DNA from 2 places in the Actinoplanes sp. ATCC 53533 genome. Region 1 is predicted to be linked to the other one. Evidence: riboswitches for the same ligand, from Rfam matches in the RefSeq annotation. Region 1 holds a riboswitch; the other holds the start of a gene.
What was found. Region 1 has a riboswitch for cyclic di-AMP ahead of DMB66_RS54950 (hypothetical protein). Riboswitches for the same ligand answer to the same signal wherever they lie in the genome.
Positions count from the first base shown of each region.

Region 1 (8,610 bases):
GACGCCGGACGACGGTGGCGCCTGGGCTGGACGTACCGACCGGCGGTAGGTAGTTCCTCTGGCCGATCGGCTGGCGGACAACGGGTCCGCGCCTGCGCCTATGCGGTCGCGGATACTCGCTGGTTGTGATCACTATGGTACGGGGCCATAAGAGCCGCATCCTGATGGCGCTATTGGCTGCTGTCCTGTTCGTATCGGCCGCCTGCGCCAACACGCGGCGATCCGATCCGATGCCGAAACCTGCACCGCTGCAAAACACGGATGCGCTGATCCGGCTCGACCAGGTGGGATACGCCTCGGGCGAGACGAAGACCGCGGTGCTGCTCGCTCCGCGCGCTCCGGACGGTGCCCGCGTCACGGTCATCGACGGACACGGCCGAAAGGTGCTGGCTCCCGTCGTGGGGCGCAGCCGGGGTGTATGGAACGCGACGTTTCGTGATGTTCGCCCGATCGACCTGACCTCGCTGACCAGGCCGGGCACCTACCGGCTGCGGGTCGAGGGCCCGGTCACGGCCGAGTCCCCGCCGTTTCGGGTCGGGAACGCAACAGAACTGTTCGGGCCGCTGGCGCAGAACTCGGTCCAGTACTTCCAGGCCCATCGCGACGGCGCCGATCAGGTGGCGGGGCCGTGGCGGCGGCAACCCGCGCACCTGGCCGACCGTCAGGCGAGCGTGTATGACCGCCCGAGTTTCGACGAAGACGGCCGGCTGACCGACGCACTCACCCGGGCCGGCGGGCCGGTCGACGTCGAAGGCGGCTGGTACGACGCCGGGGACTTCCTCAAATTCACTCACACCACCGCATACGCCCTTGTCGCCATGTTGCTGGTGCAGCGCGACGGGCTCGGCCCGGCCGGGCTCGACGCGGAGACCCGCCACGGCGTCGACTGGCTGGACAAGATGTGGGACGCCGACACCGCCACCCTTTACACCCAGGTCGGGATCGGCAGTGGCCTGAGCACCGGTGACCAACGCTTCCTCGGCGACCACGACACCTGGCGTCTACCCCAGGACGATGACCGCCTCGCCGTCACACCCGGCGACGGCCGCTACTACCAGCGATACCGGCCGGTGTTCCGTGCCGCAGCACCAGGACAGGCGCTGAGCCCAAACCTGGCCGGACGTGTCGCGGCCGCGTTCGCCTTGGCCGCGCAGGTCGAGGCCGCCGCCGAACCGGCCCGGGCGAAGGCCCACCTGGCCGCCGCGGAACAGATCTTCGGCCTGGCCGAGACCGGGGACGTCGGGCAGTTGGTCACTGCCGAGCCGCGCAGCTTCTATCCGGAGGACAGCTGGGCCGACGACCTCGCCGTCGGTGCCACCGAACTGGCGTTGGCCGCCCGGAAGCTGGGTGACCCGCGGGCGCAGGATTGGGCGCGGCAGGCGACGCGTTGGGCGAAGGTCAACGCCGACAACGGCTCCACCGCCGAGCTGAGTGTCTACAACCTCAGCGCCGTCGCCGACGCCGAGCTGGCCCGGGCGCTGACCGCGGCGCCCGTGGCGGGGGCGGAGATCGACGCCGCCGGGCTCGGCCGCGACATGCGGCGCCGGCTCGACGCCGGCGTGAAAGCCGCCGCCGGCAATCCGATGGGCGCCGCTGTCGGCCTCGGCGGATCCGATTACGCCGCCCGGCAACTCGGCTACACCGCCGCCGCCGAACTGTACGAGCATCTGACCGGCGACGGCCGGTACGCGACGTTCGCCACCGCACAGCGCGGCGTCACCCTCGGGGCGAACGGGTGGGGCACGTCGTTGATCGTCGGGGCGGGAACGACCTATCCCCGCTGCCCACACGACCAGATCGCCAGCCTCACCGCCGACGCCGCCACCACGGCGGGCATGGTCGGCGCCGTGGTCAACGGGCCGAATGCCGCCACGCGTATCCACGAACTCATCGCCGATCCCAGCCCGAGTCCCTGCGGCAGTAACACGTTCGCCGCCTACGACCGCGACGACACCCACTACACCGATAATGTGCGGGTCTCAGCCAACACCGAACCGTCGATCGACTTCACCGCCACCAGCCTGCTCGCCTTCGCGCTGACCGCCAAACAGCACTGACCAGGGCGCTCAGCGCGGTCCCGGAATCAGAGGATCGGTGAGCGCCTGGTCATGGTGGGCGGGCCGGTCCGAGACTTGATGCTAGGCGGCATACAGCGCTTCGATCACCAGCCTGCGCCCATGCGGGCCGGCGACCGCGCGCCGGCCCTCGCGGCGCACCGTCACCAAGGCGGCCAGCCGCAGCTTGCCCCGGTGCTGCGACACAGCCGGACGGGCTGCGCCGACCGCCGCCGTCGGCGCCGTGATGTCCCGCTCCCCATCGAGCAGATCGGCCAGCAGCCGCAGTCGGGTCGCGTCGGCCAGCATGGCGAAAGTCGTCGCCGCCCGGTCCACCACGGCGTCGCTCACCGGTTGTTGTTGCACCTCATAGGCACCTGCAACGTTGTCGCGTGCGTACATGAGCACATATTTTGGAGGAGACATCGCACCGGCCCCCGTCCCGTCGAGGGGCGGGTCCGCTACCTGTGCCGAGGGCTGGCAGGAATTCTTGTTCGCTGCAGCGACCGCCTGAGCCGAGACATGTGTGAGCGTGGTGTCCTGGCTGGGGTCCGGCTGGCCGTGCGGACGGCCCGGAGGCTGGCGTAGCGACGGAGTACGGCCTATGTGCGCGAGCAGGTTCTCGCACTCCCGGGCAGTTGCGGTTATCGCATGGACAGGTGCACGTGGTTGGTGTGGTCGCTCGACGGGTCACCGTTGCCGCGGGTGTATGCCTTCCAGCCGCTGCTGGGGAGCCATATCCGCTTGTAGTAGATCACGTAGAGCACACCGAGCCGGCTTGCGTTGTTGATCAGGTAGCTCGCCAGTCGGTCGCCGTATTGTTTGTCGCCGCCTTGGGCGACGCCGCCAAAGGTGCCCTTCTCCACCGAGAGGTCGCAGGCTCGGCCCTTGCCGTGTTCGCCGCTGGCCTGCTGTCGGAAGCATTTCGTGTATCGGGTGAAATCTGCCTTCTGCACTTGGCGCAACGCGTTCAAGGTTCGAGGCGTCAGGCAGCCGCCGGTGGTCGGGTCGTCGGCTGAGCACGACTCATCCGGCAGCGAGCCGTCGGAGTTGCGGCGAGCCGGCGCGGCCGATGCGCTGCTGCCGCTGGGCGCGCCGTTGGAGGCGTCGCCGCCGGCGTTCGCGGCCTTCAGCGCGCCTTCGGCCTGAGTCTTGCGCTTGGCCATGACGGTGACTTGCTTCTGCTGGTCGCGGATCTCCGCGTCGATCGCGAGCTTGGCCTGTTCCTGTTTGGCTCGGGTGTCCTTGAGCTCACGCAGCGCCTGGTCCTGCTTGACGGCCACCGTCTCAAGGGCCTGCACCCGGTCCAGCAGGCTGCCGGTCGACGAGGCGGTGAGCAACGCGGTCATCGGGCCGAGCCGGCCGGTCCGGTACGCCTGCTGGGCGATCTCGTTCAGGGTCGCCTGACGCGGGCCGAGTTCCCCGTCGATCTGCTTGAGCAGGCCGACCAGCTTCTGCTGACGCTTCTGGGAGCGGTCGAGCGCCTCCTGGGCTTCGACGAAACCCTTGGACGCCGCTTCGAGCTGCGCCACGAGGGACTTGGAACCGCCTTCACCGTCGTCACCGTTGTCTCCGGGGGCGGCAACCGGTAGTGGCGCCGCGGAGGCCGGGCCGGCATGAGCGACAACCGGCCCCGACACGGCGACCATCAGCGCGAGCAGGGCTGCGACTCGACGAGGGACAGAGTGGTGCTTCACGTGCCTTCCTTCCGTCGGCCGCCTGCCGAGTTAGCTGACGGGTTCGGGACGGAAGCGATCCCTACCGCCCGCGTTCCCTGCACACGGTGCGGATTCACCCCACTACCTGGGCCTTGGTTCCCCGGCTCGCGATGTGGCGATTAGGCGGCGGTCTCCGTTCGGTAACGCAGACCGCGACGAACGATACCGGCAAATTCCCGATTCACCACCCTGGATACAGCGTGCAATGCAATAACCACGGCGGGTAAGCAAAATGGTTCATCCAGGAATCGTGGATAACCATTGATTATGGCAAGATTCACAGATTGCAGAGCGTTGTTGCAGGGTGACAATTCTTCTCTCCGTTGCGGTGCTGATCCAGCTGACGGTTGTCGGGTAGTATCGCGTCCGGTCACCGCCAGGAGGCGCCGTCCCCAAGGCGCCGGCGGGCCGCCGCCCAATCGCCCATAGGCGAACCGGGGAACCATTCATGTGGGGTGAGTCGGCTCCGCGCGGTCACGCGCGGTGCCGTAGGGAGCGCTTCCATCCCGAACCCGTCAGCTAACCCGGTCGGCGGTCACACGGAAGGAACATGCATGACGGCCAATCCCCGCCGGTGGCTGGTGCTCGCCCTGGCACCGCTCGTCGCCGCATCACTGGTCATGGCTGCTGGATCGGCGGCCAGCGCGGAGCCGGACGGCAGCACGGCGACGCCGAAGGAAGCCGATGACAGTCCGATGCTGGTGGACGTGTTGACCACCACCGGACGCCGGTTCGTCGCCGCGAAGGCTGCCGTGGGCAAATCCGCCAAGACGCAGTTGCGCCTGGCACTCGACGTGAAGGCTGCGGAGGCCAGGCGCGACTCGCTGATCCCCCAGGTGCAGGCCGTCGCGGGTCAGCAATACCGCACCGGCAGCATCTCCGCCATGAGTTTCCTGCTGAAAAGCGAGACTCCTGGCGGTTTCGTGCAGAAGGCCATCTCGCTGGCAGAGATCAACAGGGTCAACGACGGTAAGCTGCGCGAACTCAACGCCGCGATCGCCGACGTCGCGGCCGCGAAGGATCGCCTCGACCGGGAGGTCAAGGCCCAGCGGCAGAGCCTCGCAGTCATGAGTAAACAGAAAGAGGCGGCCGAGAAGGCACTCGCGGTGGTCGGCGGCAAAAGCCTCACCGGTGGTTACGTCTCGGCCAAATCGCCGGTGGCCGCCGCCGCTCCTCGTAACTCCGACGGCGGGTTCACCCCGGAGTCCTGCACCGTTGACGATCCGACGACCGGTGGCTGCATCACAGCCCGTACCGCGAACATGCTGAAGCAGGCCAAGAAGGCCGACTTCAACCGGTTCGTCGGCTGTTACCGTCCCGGCGGGCCTTTCGAGCACCCGAAGGGCCGTGCCTGCGACTGGTCGCTGCAGGAGAAGGGGTTTTCCAACGCCAGGAACGCCGACATGAAGAACTACGGCAACGACCTCATGGCGTTCCTGGTCCGAAACGCCGACCGGCTGGGCATCTTGTACGTGATCTGGTACCGGCAGGTCTGGTTCCCGGCCAGCGGCTGGTCGCCGTACACCGGACCGCTCGACCACTACGACCACGTGCACGTCTCGATGCTCTGAGCTCCGCAGTCACGCGAGGACGCCCCGGGACCCGTGTGGACCGAGGGGTTCATCGCCGGCTTGGGCCCGATGTTCGTGACGTGCCGCACCAGGGCCAGCCGACCGGTCCGGCGCCGATCCAACCAGCCAGGTCCTTATTCGATGCCGGTCATCGCCGGGCGGACCGAGCGCGCCCCCCAGTTCACCGCCATGCTCAACGGGAGCAGGGCGGCCAACCGGAGCCACAGCCGCAAGGGATCCGACCGTGATCTGGCGGAACAGGGCACAGAGCCCCGCAGCACCACCTGGTTGCTGTCAACGCCCGGACGGGGTAACACCTCCATGGGCGACGCCGGCACGGCCCGTCCACCGGCCTCGATCCGCCCTGCGGGCACTGCGATCCAGGGTCGGCCGAATTGAACCATTCGGCGTCGCAGTCCGAACTACCTGTCATGAGGCTTCGAATTCAACGGCGCGTCAGCGTGCTGGCACTCGCCGCCGCCGCCGGGTCGCTGTTCGTCGGCAGCCCGGCACTGGCCGACGCATCAGTCAACCCCGCGAGCGCACCCCAGCAAAGCGGCGTCAATCTGACATTCCGCGTCACCAACACGTCGCTGTCGGCACCGATCACGAAGGTGAAGGTCTCGCTGCCTGTAGACATGGCGGTCGCCGAGGTCTACCCACTGTCGGTGCCCGACTGGGCGCCGCAGATCACCCAGAAGCGCCTGGCGAAGCCGATCACCACGATGACCATGGGAACGCCGGTCTCGGAGGTCACCTCGGCGATCACGTGGACGGCCGTGCCGGGCAAGACGATCGCCCCGGGCAAGTCGGCGGACCTCCGGGTGGCCTTGGGACCGCTGCCCACGACCTCGACGATGTCCTTCCTGGTTGAACCGACGTATGCCGGGGGCGAGGCCGGCCCGACGATACCGCCGACGGTGCTGAGACTGACGGCCCCCGTGCCGGGTCAGCAGCCCGCCGCGCAGGGCCACGGCGGCGCGACCAGCGGCACAGACACCGCATCAGCGGCCGAGCAGGCCCAGTTCGCCCGATTGGTCGCCGACGCGACGGCAGCCCCCAGTCCGTGGACCTTCGCCGGATGGATTCTCGCGGCGCTGTGCGCGGCGGCCGCCGGCGTTATGGTCCTGCGGTCACGCCGCCGGCCAGCCGCCGCAGCGCCGGCCACCGGCGGCCCAGCCGCCACGACGGCGCCCGCGGGCGACCCTTCGACCGCGGCCACAGCGGCCACCGACACATCCGAGGCCGACGGTTCCACTGACCTCGACGGGGGCGACGGTTCATCCCGGGATCCAGTGACGTCCAGCGCCACAAAGACGAAGATCACCGCTTGGGCGTACCGGGACGGCCCACGCGACGAAAGCTGACGGGTGGCACCTCCAGTACGGCACCGGAGTGCTGCGCTCGGTACCGGGCTGGGTGCACGTTGACGGCTAGTTCGAGGTCGGACGTTGAGTCACAGCCTGACGTCAGTCAACGATCGGGTTGTCGGCTGAGGCTATCGCCGACATCGGCGTTGAGCAGGGCCGGTGGGCCCACTGTTCCAGAGAATGCATGCTTAACGGGCTGATCTCAGCCGACGCTATGGTGTCGAGCCACTGCGGTGTCGCCCAGGGGTCGTGGACGCGGTCTCGCTACGCTTCGCCGTGTGACGATGCTGCAAGCCCCGCCTGAGACGACGACCGTGCCTGCGCCTGGCGCCCTGGCCAAACGGCGCATCCTCGGCATCCTGATCTGGGCGACGGCGTTCGGGATCTTCGTCGGGTTCGTCGGGGTGCCCAGCAGCGACCCGATGGCGGTTTTCGGCTGGCTCTGGCTGGCGACCATTGCCTGGCGTAACCACCTGCCGTGGAAGCAGCACCTGCTCTTCCTGCGCGACTGGCTGCCGATCGTCTTGCTGCTGATGGTCTACAACGTCTCGCGTGGATACGCGGACGGCCTACGCGAGCCGTACGTCACCCCGCTGATCGAGGCTGACAAGGCGATGTTCGGCTGGCTCACCGGCGGGCAGGTGCCGACGACCTGGCTGCAGCAGCATCTCTACGACGGCACTACCCCGTGGTGGATGGCGGTCGTCACGGTGGTTTACGTCTCACACTTCTTCGTCGTGCCTACCATCGCGGTGGTGCTGTGGCTGCGCACCCGGCCGTTGTGGGCTCGGTTCGTCCGACGCTGGTTCACCCTGTGCCTGGCCGGGTTGATCACGTACTTCGTCTACCCGGCCGCGCCGCCGTGGTGGGCCAGCGACAAGGGGAAACTGGCCGAGAAGGTGACCCTGATATCCGATCGAGGCTGGGACGTGATCGGATTGCAGGGCGCCGGCAACACGCTGAACGAGCTGCGGGTAGATCAGTCCAACCCGGTTGCGGCGATGCCGTCGCTGCATACCGCGTGGGCCCTGATGGCGGTGGTCTTCTTCCTGCCGATGGTGCGCAAGCGATGGTGGCCGCTGTTGCTGACGTATCCGATCGCGATGACGTTCACGCTGGTCTACACCGGTGAGCACTACATCATCGATGTGCTGGTCGGCTGGCTCTACGTGGGGGCGGTGTTTCTGCTGGTACGGCTCGCAGAGCGGTGGTGGGCCGCCCGGCAGCGTACATTGCGTTCGTCCGTCCGCTAAGGGGCCCCGCCAGCTGCGGTGTCCGACATCGAGATCCCCCAGAGCATGGCTGACAAGCACTGGTCCCGGCAGGACGACGGCCGATCCACCGTGACAACAGGATCCCCGACCCGACCTGACGACGATGTCCCACGGTTGGGTGAGCCGGATTCGTGTGGCGGCGGGTTGTGGCCGTCCCTGGCTGGTTGTCGGCAAATATGCGATGGCGACGTGTTGCCCTCGTTCGGTGGCATGACAGCCGTTCGCCTACTGTGGGTAGCTCACAATGTTTGACCAGCAGATGAGGTAGAAGACTTGATGGCGTTGCCCGAGTTGACCGTCATGCAGCAGTCGTTCGAGTTGCTGTACCAACTGGATCCGCAAGCCCGGCGGCGGGTCCTGAAGTGGGTCAAGGCCGCACTCGACGAAGCCGACTCGGCCCCCGTGTCGGCAGCGACCTCGCACCTCGATGCCGAGGTGCCACAGACGACCGACCCCGACGACACCAGTGTCGTCGATGAGCCCGCCGCCGCCGACATCGCCGGCGAACCCGCCTCCGCGGTGGAGAGCGGTTCGCCGGCCGACGACCGGGATGGGGCCACGACGCCAGCGGCATCGAGCCCGGCACCGGCGGCCGACCCGCCCGGACGGCGCGCCGCGAAGCC
Region 1 covers NZ_QHHV01000309.1:1,659-10,268, reverse strand. Annotated here, with positions in the region: gene DMB66_RS54960 (glycoside hydrolase family 9 protein) at 231-2,057, shown strand; gene DMB66_RS54955 (helix-turn-helix transcriptional regulator) at 2,139-2,456, opposite strand; gene DMB66_RS54950 (hypothetical protein) at 2,699-3,751, opposite strand; cyclic di-AMP (ydaO/yuaA leader) riboswitch at 3,755-3,908, opposite strand; cyclic di-AMP (ydaO/yuaA leader) riboswitch at 4,175-4,323, shown strand; gene DMB66_RS54945 (hypothetical protein) at 4,327-5,343, shown strand; gene DMB66_RS54940 (DUF1775 domain-containing protein) at 5,775-6,710, shown strand; gene DMB66_RS54935 (phosphatase PAP2 family protein) at 6,998-7,966, shown strand; gene DMB66_RS54930 (hypothetical protein) at 8,264-8,610, shown strand, end outside.

Region 2 (8,610 bases), on a different contig from region 1:
GGGCCAGCTCTCCGGCGGTCAGCGCCAGCGGGTCGCGATGGGCCGGGCGATAGTGCGCCGGCCGGGCCTGTTCCTGATGGACGAGCCGCTGTCCAACCTGGACAGCGGGCTGCGCGCGGAGCTGCGCGCCGAGATCACCGGGCTCACCCGAGAGCTCGGCGTCACCACCATGTACGTCACCCACGACCAGGCCGAGGCGCTGACCATGGCGGACCGGGTGGCGATCATGCGCAAGGGGGTGCTGCAGGACCTGGGCACGCCGACCGAGGTGTACGGCCGCCCGGCCACCCTCTACGTCGCGGCCTTCCTCGGCGCCCCACGGATGAACCTGCTAGAGGCGTCCGTCTATGTGCACCTGGACCGCTACATCGCGCTCAACCTCGGAGAGCAGGCCCTCTACCTGCCCTGGAACGACATCCGGGCGCGGGCCATCTCGCACTACCACGGCGAGCGGATCGTCGTCGGCATGCGCGCGGAGGCGCTCACCCCGGTCGCCCCGGACACCCCGGGCGACGTGCTGCAGGGGCGCATCCGCTACCTCGAACACCACGGTCACGAGTCGCTGGCCTTTCTCGACATCGGGGCGACCGCCGTGGTCGTCGACGAGCTGGGCAAGGCGGTCACCGACACCGACACCGAGACCGGCGCGCTGCGCCGGATCGGGGGAGCGCTGCAGCGGCTCACCAAGCGCCCGGACAAGGCCGTGCTGGAACGCGAGGACCCGGAGAAGACGTCCGTGCTCAGCGACCCCGGCCGGCATCACCGGCGGCCCGCCGAGCTGGCCGTCCGGCTGGCGCCCTACCCGGCGGTCTCGCCGGGGCATCCGCTGGCGATCAGCGTACGGATGGACGCCCTGCACTTCTTCGACGAGCGCGGGGATCGCATCGATATCGGTTGGCGCTGAAAAGTCTGATGAATCGACCTCTCGCCGAGGTTGACGGGATGGCATATCGTCCCGCCTACGTCGGTGCGATGGCGTATCGACGTCGTTGAGGTGGAGGAGGGGACGGACGTGGCCAACGCATCCGGACTTCTGGTGATCGAACGCATTCTGCGCGACAGACAGAGCATCTGGCAGCAGGTGGTAGAGGACCGATCCCTCACCCGCCTGACGTCTCAGATGCTGCTCAGCTCGGGGGTGGCACTGGCCTGCTACGGCGCGGTGCTCGGCTCGTTCCACGGCGTGCAGATGGCGCTGACCTCGGCGGTGAAGCTGCCGCTGCTCTTTCTGGTGACGCTCGCCATCTGCCTGCCGACCCTGTACCTGTTCAACCTGGTCTTCGGCGCCCGGCTGTCGATCCGGCAGTCGCTGGCGCTGGTCATGGTGGCCCTGACCGTCACCGCGATGCTGGCGATGGCGTTCGCGCCGATCGCGCTGTTCTTCCTCATCACCGCACCCGACTACGGGTTCTTCAAACTGCTGAACGTGGCCATCCTGGCGCTCTCGGCCCTGGTCGGGCTGCGCTTCCTGACCGGCGGCATGCGGGTGCTGAACGAGAACGGCCTGCTGGCGCCGTTGAAGCCGGCAGTGCAGCAGCAAGCGCCGGCCGCGGCTCCGGCCACTCCTGCGCTCGCTTCCACCGCCGCGCCCACCGCAGCATCCACCGCCGCGCCCGACGCCGTGCCGGCCAACGGCAGCGGTGGCACCGCGACGATCACCGCGCCCGCGCCCGCGCCCGCACCCGCGTACACGCCGCCCGTGGTGCCGCCGGGCTACATGCTGACCCCGATCGCGAACCCGCACCAGCGCCCGGTGCTACCGCCGCGGCAGAGCCAGCCCACGCCGCCGAGCATGACCCTGCTCTACGTCTGGATCCTGCTCTTCGGCTTCGTCGGCACGCAGCTGGCGTGGACCCTGCGGCCGTTCTTCGGCAGCCCGGGGATGAAATTCAGCCTGTACCGAGACATCGACGGAAACTTCTACGCGGAGATCTTCCGGACCCTGTCGAACCTGTTCTGACCGAATCCCGATTCCGTTGCTGCCACGGAGGCGGTACGCGGCGTAGGCTGCTCGGCAGTGGAGGAAACTGTCGACCACGACGTGCTGCGTCCGGCTCCGGGCAGGGAGTTGCCGGACGTCACCCCCGTGCACTCCGATCCAGGTCGTTCGTGCTCCGATTCAGGTCGGTCGATCCTGCTGGACCGGCGGTTCGGCCGCGACGGGATCACCGTCGTCCGCCACGAGGTCACCGCGCGGCTGGAAGCCGTTCTGCCGGGCGACCGGTTGGCGGGCTTCGTGCTTGCGATCAACGAAGTGATCACCAACGCCGTGCTGCACGCCGGCGGTCAGGGCCGTATCGTGCTGTGCCAAACCGGCGCGGTGGTGTGCTGCACGGTGACCGACTCGGGGCCGGGCATCCCGGAGCAGTTCCGCCGGCCGCCGGCGGCGCCGGCGGCGTTCGAGGTGGGTGGCCGGGGCATCTGGCTGGCGCACCAACTGTGCGACGAGGTGACGATGGCCACCGGCCCGATTGGGACGACTATCGGACTCTGTCTGAATCTACCCAGCGGCGATACCACGTCTGGCCTGGTCAACCATGGTGCGACGGCCAGCTGAACCAGGAATGAAACGCCGTGGAAATGTGATCGTGCGCATTGAGGCGTGTCGGCCATCCGGGGCGACTACATTGGGCCAGTGCTTGGACTACCTCCTCATGTGACGGCGTGCCTCTTCGACCTCGACGGCGTGCTCACGCAGACCGCCCTGGTCCATAACGCCGCGTGGAAACAGACCTTCGACGCGTTCCTCCGGACGTGGTCCCAGCACGAGGGCCAGCCGTTCGTGCCGTTCGATTCCGGCCCCGACTACCATCAGTATGTCGACGGCCGGCCACGCGCCGACGGAGTCCGGACGTTCCTCGCCTCGCGGGGCATCACCCTGCCCGAAGGCGCGCCCGACGACAGTCCCGACGCGGAGACCGTCAACGGCATCGGTAACCGCAAGAACGAGCTCGTCCTGCAGAAGATCCAGGAAGGCGCCGTGCAGGTCTACCCTGGCTCGGTCGACTACCTGCACGCCGTCCGGGACGCCGGGCTGCGGCGTGCGGTCGTGTCGGCCAGCGCCAACTGCGCGGACGTGCTGCGGGCGGCCGGCATCGCGGACCTCCTCGAGGTGCGCGTGGACGGTGTCACCGCCCGCACGGAAAACCTGCCGGGTAAGCCCGCGCCGGACACCTTCCTCTACGGAGCGAAGCTGCTCGGTGTGACCCCGGAGCAGTGCGCGGTGTTCGAGGACGCTCTGGCCGGCGTGGCCGCCGGCAAGGCCGGCGGCTTCGGCATCGTGGTCGGCGTGGACCGGGTCGGCCAGGCCGACGCGCTCCGCGAGCACGGCGCCGACATCGTCGTGCAGGACCTCGCCGAGCTCCTGAAGTAACCCCCCTTACAGACTTTTCTTCAGTTCGAGAGGCACCACCGTGATCCGTGAACGGGCCTACCCCGTCGACCCCTGGCACATCAGGGAGACCCGGCTGGACCTGGACCTGCTGGCTCAGTCCGAATCGGTCTTCGCCCTGGCCAACGGCCATATCGGCCTCCGGGGGAACCTGGACGAGGGCGAGCCGCACGGCCTGCCTGGGACCTACCTCAACTCGTTCTACGAGCTGCGCCCGCTGCCGTACGCCGAGGCGGGTTACGGCTTCCCCGAGTCGGGTCAGACGATGGTCAACGTCACCAACGCCAAGCTCATGCGCCTGCTCGTCGACGACGAGCCGTTCGACGTGCGGTATGGCGAGCTGCGCTCCCACGAGCGCAGCCTGGACCTGCGCGCGGGCACGCTGGAGCGGGTCGTGGAGTGGGTCTCGCCCTCCGGGCAGGCTATCCGCGTCCGCACGGTCCGGATGGTGTCCTTCACCCATCGTGCGATCGTCGCCTTCCTCTACGAGGTCGAGCCGCTCGACGCCTCCGCCCGGCTGATCCTGCAGTCCGAGCTGGTGGCCAACGAGCAGCTTCCGCCGACCAGCAAGGACCCGCGGGTCGCGGCGGTGCTGGACCACCCGCTGCAGGCCGAGGAGATGCTGGAGCAGCGCACCGGCGGCCTGCTCGTGCACCGGACCAAGGCCAGCGATCTGCGGATGGCCGCGGCGATGGAGCACCTGGTGGAGACGCCGGGCAAGCACGCCGTCACCACCGAGGGCCACCCGGACTGGCTGCGCACCACCGTCGCCTGCAAGCTCGAGCCGGGCCAGAAGCTCCGGGTCGTGAAGATCGCCGCGTACGGCTGGTCGAGCAACCGGTCGCTGCCCGCGGTGCGCGACCAGGTCGGTGCCGCGCTCGCCAGCGCCCGGCTGGACGGCTGGGAGGGCCTGGTCGAGGCCCAGCGGGAATACCTGGACGCGTTCTGGGACCACTCCGACGTCAAGGTCGAGGGTGACCCCGAGGTGCAGCAGGCCGTCCGCTTCGGCCTCTTCCACACCCTGCAGGCCGGTGCCCGCGCCGAGCAGCGGCCGATCGGCTCCAAGGGCCTCACCGGCCCCGGCTACGACGGCCACACGTTCTGGGACGCGGAGACCTTCGTGCTGCCGGCCCTGACCTACACCCAGCCGGCGGCGGCCGCGGACGTGCTGCGCTGGCGGCACTCCACTCTGGATCTCGCCCGGGAGCGCGCGCAGACCCTCGGCCTGCAGGGCGCGGCCTTCCCGTGGCGCACCATCCGCGGGCAGGAGTGCTCGGCGTACTGGCCCGCCGGCACCGCCGGGTTCCACATCGGAGCCGACATCGCCGACGCCGTGCGGCGCTACGTCTCGGCGACCGGCGACCACGACTTCGAGCGCGAGTACGGCCTGGAGCTGCTCATCGAGACCGCCCGGCTGTGGCGCTCGCTCGGGCACCACGACCGGCACGGCCGCTTCCACATCGACGGCGTCACGGGCCCGGACGAATACACAGCCGTGGTCAACGACAACGTCTACACCAACCTGATGGCGCAGCAGAACATGCTCGCCGCGGCGGACGCGGCCAAGCGCCATCCGGAACTGGCCCGCAAGCTGGGCGTGGACGACGAGGAGTCGGCGTCCTGGCGGGATGCGGCGGCGTCGGTGCACATCCCGTACGACCGCGAGCTGGCCGTGCACCAGCAGTCGGAGGGCTTCACCCGGCTGCAGGAGTGGGACTTCGAGAACACTCCGCCGGAGGCCTACCCGCTGCTGCTGAACTACCCGTACTTCGACCTGTACCGCAAGCAGGTGGTCAAGCAGGCCGACCTGGTCATGGCGATGTACGTGCGCGGTGACGCCTTCACGCCGGAGGAGAAGGCCCGCAACTTCGCGTACTACGACGCCCGTACCGTGCGGGACTCGTCGCTGTCGGCCTGTGTGCAGGCCGTGATGGCCGCCGAGGTGGGCTTCGTGGAGCTGGCCCACGACTACCTGGGCGAGGCCGCCCTGATGGACCTGCACGACCTGCACCAGAACGCCCGCGACGGCGTGCACGTGGCGTCGCTGGCGGGTTCCTGGATCGCCCTGGTGGCGGGCCTGGGCGGGATGCGGGACTTCAACGGGCAGCTGTCCTTCGCGCCCCGGCTGCCGAGCCGGATCACCGGTCTGGAGTTCTCGCTGCTCTGGCGTGGCCTGCGACTGCGGGTGGAGGTGACGGCGGAGGAGGTCACCTACTCGCTGCGCAACGGCGGCGGCTCGGCCCGTCTCGACCTGCTGCACCACGGCAAGGAGGTCACCATCACCCAGGTGAAGCCGGTCGTGCTGCCGATCCCGCCGGCGCCGCCGACCGGCCCGGCGCCGACCCAGCCGGCCGGTCGCTCCCCGGTCCGCCGGGCCACCCGGGCCTGAAGACCGAAAAAGAAAGAAGCCCCCGGTCCTCCGCGAGGAGGACCGGGGGCTTCTTCGCGCTGTCGCGCTAAAGCATGGAGACGTGTACGTGGTCCGTATGGTCGCTGGGGCCGCTGTACGAGTGCCAGCCGCTGGCGGGCTGCCAGATCTGCTTGTTCCAGATCACGTAGAGGATGCCCAGTCGGTCGGCGTTACGCACCAGGAAGGCCATCAGGTTGTTGCCGTACTCCCGGGTGTCCCGGTTGTGCCAGGGCGAGAATCCGCTCTTCTGCAGGGACCAGTCGCAGGCGCGGCCCTTGGGATGCTCGAACGGGCCGCCGTTGCGGTGACAACCGACGAATCGGTTGAACCCCGCCTTCTTCACTTCCTTGTACATGTGCGAGGTGCGCGCCGTGATGCAGCCACCCGTGGTCGGGTCGTCGACGTTGCAGGACTCCGGGCCGAACTCGCCGTCGGAGTTGCGCGGCGCCGGCGCGGCGACCTTGGACTTGGCGACCACGAAGCCGCCGGTCACCGTCTTGCCGCCGACCTGGGCCAGGGCCTTCTCGGCCGATTCCTTCTGCTTTGCCATCAGCGCGAAGTTCTGCTTCTGGGTCTTGACCTCTTGGTCGAGGCGGGCCTTGGCCTTGCTCACCGCGTCGATGGCCTCGTCGAGCTCGCGCAGCTTGCCGTCGTTGAGGGCGTTGATCTCCTCAAGGGAGACCGCCTTCTTGAGGAAGCCGTCCGGGCCGTCGGTGTTGAGCAGGAAGCCCATCGTCGATATGCCGCCGGTGCGGTATTGCTGCGCGGCGACCGCACCCACCTCGGGCAGCAGCTTGTCGCGCTTCGCCTCGGCGTCCTTGACGCGCAGGGAGTAGCCGAGCTGAGCCTTGGTCGACTTCGCGACCGCCGCCTTCGCCGTCAGGTAACGCCGGCCCGTGGAGTCGAGCACGTCGTTCAACAGCGGATTGTCGTCGCCGTCGTCGGCGGTGGCCGCCGGGTCGTCCGGGGCGGCATTCGCCGGGGATGCGGGCGCGAACATCATCGCGACCGCGGCGAGCGGTGCCAGGGCGAGAATCTGCCACCGGCGGGGTCTTGCCGTCATTCAGAATCCTTCCGCGTGACCACCGGCCGGGTTAGCTGACGGGTTCGGGACGGAAGCGATCCCTACCACTGACTCGTGGATTCACCCCGGTGTCTCTGTGGTTCCCCGGCTCATCTTGCGACGATTAGATGGTGGGCTGCCGGTGCCTTGGGGGCGGCACCTCTGTGGCAGTAACCGGCGGCCAGCTTACCTGACAACGGCCCAGGTGGCAGGCCTCCCGCGGGCGTAAAAGCGTTACCGCACAACGACTTTCCGTTACCACTCGATGGAATGACGAGGTCATGGGCCGTAACGACATATCAATGTGAGTCGTTGCACTCTCTCTGTAGTCGCTCACCCCGAGTGCTTAGTCGGTCGCATAGGGTACGACGACTGTCGATTCCTAGCATTGATGGGTAGTCTTCGTCACGGTCTCAGCGCAGACCGCCGCCTAATCGCCGCAAGGCGAGCCGGGGAACCACCCGAGTAATGGGGTGAATCGGATCAGCGTGCCCGCGCGGATCCGTAGGGATCACTTCCATCCCGAACCCGTCAGCTAACCCGGTCGGCGGCCGACGGAAGGAATGTTCGTGAGGTTCAAACCCGTCCGCCGGCGATTAGCGACCGTGCTCGCGGTCCTCGTCGCCACCACAGGGCTGGCGCTCGCCGCCCCCACCTCCGCCTCCGCGGCCCCCCGCCCCCTCGCCGCGCCGGGCGACTCGGGCGACGACGGCGAGGGCGGCTCGAAGTCCCTGGTCCAGCAGCTCGAAGAGGCGTCCAAGGGCTTCGTCGAGGCCAAGGAAGCCCTGGAGCGTTCCAAAAAGCGTCAGCAGCAGCTGACCGCCAAGCTCAAGGAGATCGACGCCGATCTCGGCCCCAAGCAGGCGGCGCTGGACAAGATCGTCCAGCAGACGTACCGCACCGGCCGGCTCGGGCCGATGGCGGCGCTGATCACCGCCAACTCCGCCGACAGCATGCTGGACCGGGCGCAGACCCTGGAGATGATCGCCGTCAAGCAGGACCGCGCGGTGCGCGATCTCAAGGGCGTCAAGACCCAGCAGCAGCAGGCGAAGGTGGCGATCGACACCGCAGTCCGTGATGGGCAGCGTCAGGTCGACGTCATGGCCAAGCGCAAGAACCAGGCGGAGAGCGCCCTCAAGGCGGCCAACGCCGCCAGCGCGGCGAACGACTCGTCCGGCGACAGCGGATCAACTACTACCAGCAGCGGCGGCGGCGGCAACAGCTCAGTGGCCTCGGCCGCCCGGCGCAACTCGGACGGCTCGCTGCCGGACGAGTCGTGCAGCGTCAACGACCCGACCACTTCGGGCTGCATCACACCGCGCACCCTGCACGCGATGCAGGAGGCGAAGAAGGATGGTTTCACCCGCTTCGTCGCGTGCTTCCGCGAGCAGAACAGCGGTGAGCACCCGAAGGGCCGGGCCTGCGACTTCGCCGCCGACAAGAACGGCTTCGGCGGCGACGCGACCGGGAGCAGCAAGGATTACGGCAACCGGCTGGCGAACTATTTCATCAGTAACGCCAGCCGGCTCGGTGTGCTCTACGTCATCTGGTTCCGGCGGATCTGGCTGCCCAGCAGCGGCTGGAAGTCGTATTCCGGCGCCGGCGGCGACCCGTCGAGCGATCACACCAACCACGTGCACCTGTCGATGCGCTGACCGAGGGGAGTGCGGGGCCTACCGCTTGACGTAGGCCTCGTACTCCTTCAGCACGTCGTCGGTGGGTCCGTCGGCGCGGATCAGGCCGGAC
Region 2 covers NZ_QHHV01000094.1:186-8,795, reverse strand. Annotated here, with positions in the region: gene DMB66_RS28585 (ABC transporter ATP-binding protein) at 1-904, shown strand, start outside; gene DMB66_RS28580 (hypothetical protein) at 968-1,960, shown strand; gene DMB66_RS28575 (ATP-binding protein) at 2,018-2,557, shown strand; gene DMB66_RS28570 (beta-phosphoglucomutase family hydrolase) at 2,636-3,373, shown strand; gene DMB66_RS28565 (glycoside hydrolase family 65 protein) at 3,414-5,780, shown strand; gene DMB66_RS28560 (hypothetical protein) at 5,848-6,864, opposite strand; cyclic di-AMP (ydaO/yuaA leader) riboswitch at 6,868-7,005, opposite strand; cyclic di-AMP (ydaO/yuaA leader) riboswitch at 7,282-7,430, shown strand; gene DMB66_RS28555 (hypothetical protein) at 7,434-8,519, shown strand; partial or broken gene DMB66_RS28550 (ABC transporter ATP-binding protein) at 8,538-8,610, opposite strand, start outside.
Region 2: another riboswitch for cyclic di-AMP. It lies ahead of DMB66_RS28555 (hypothetical protein); the one in region 1 lies ahead of DMB66_RS54950 (hypothetical protein).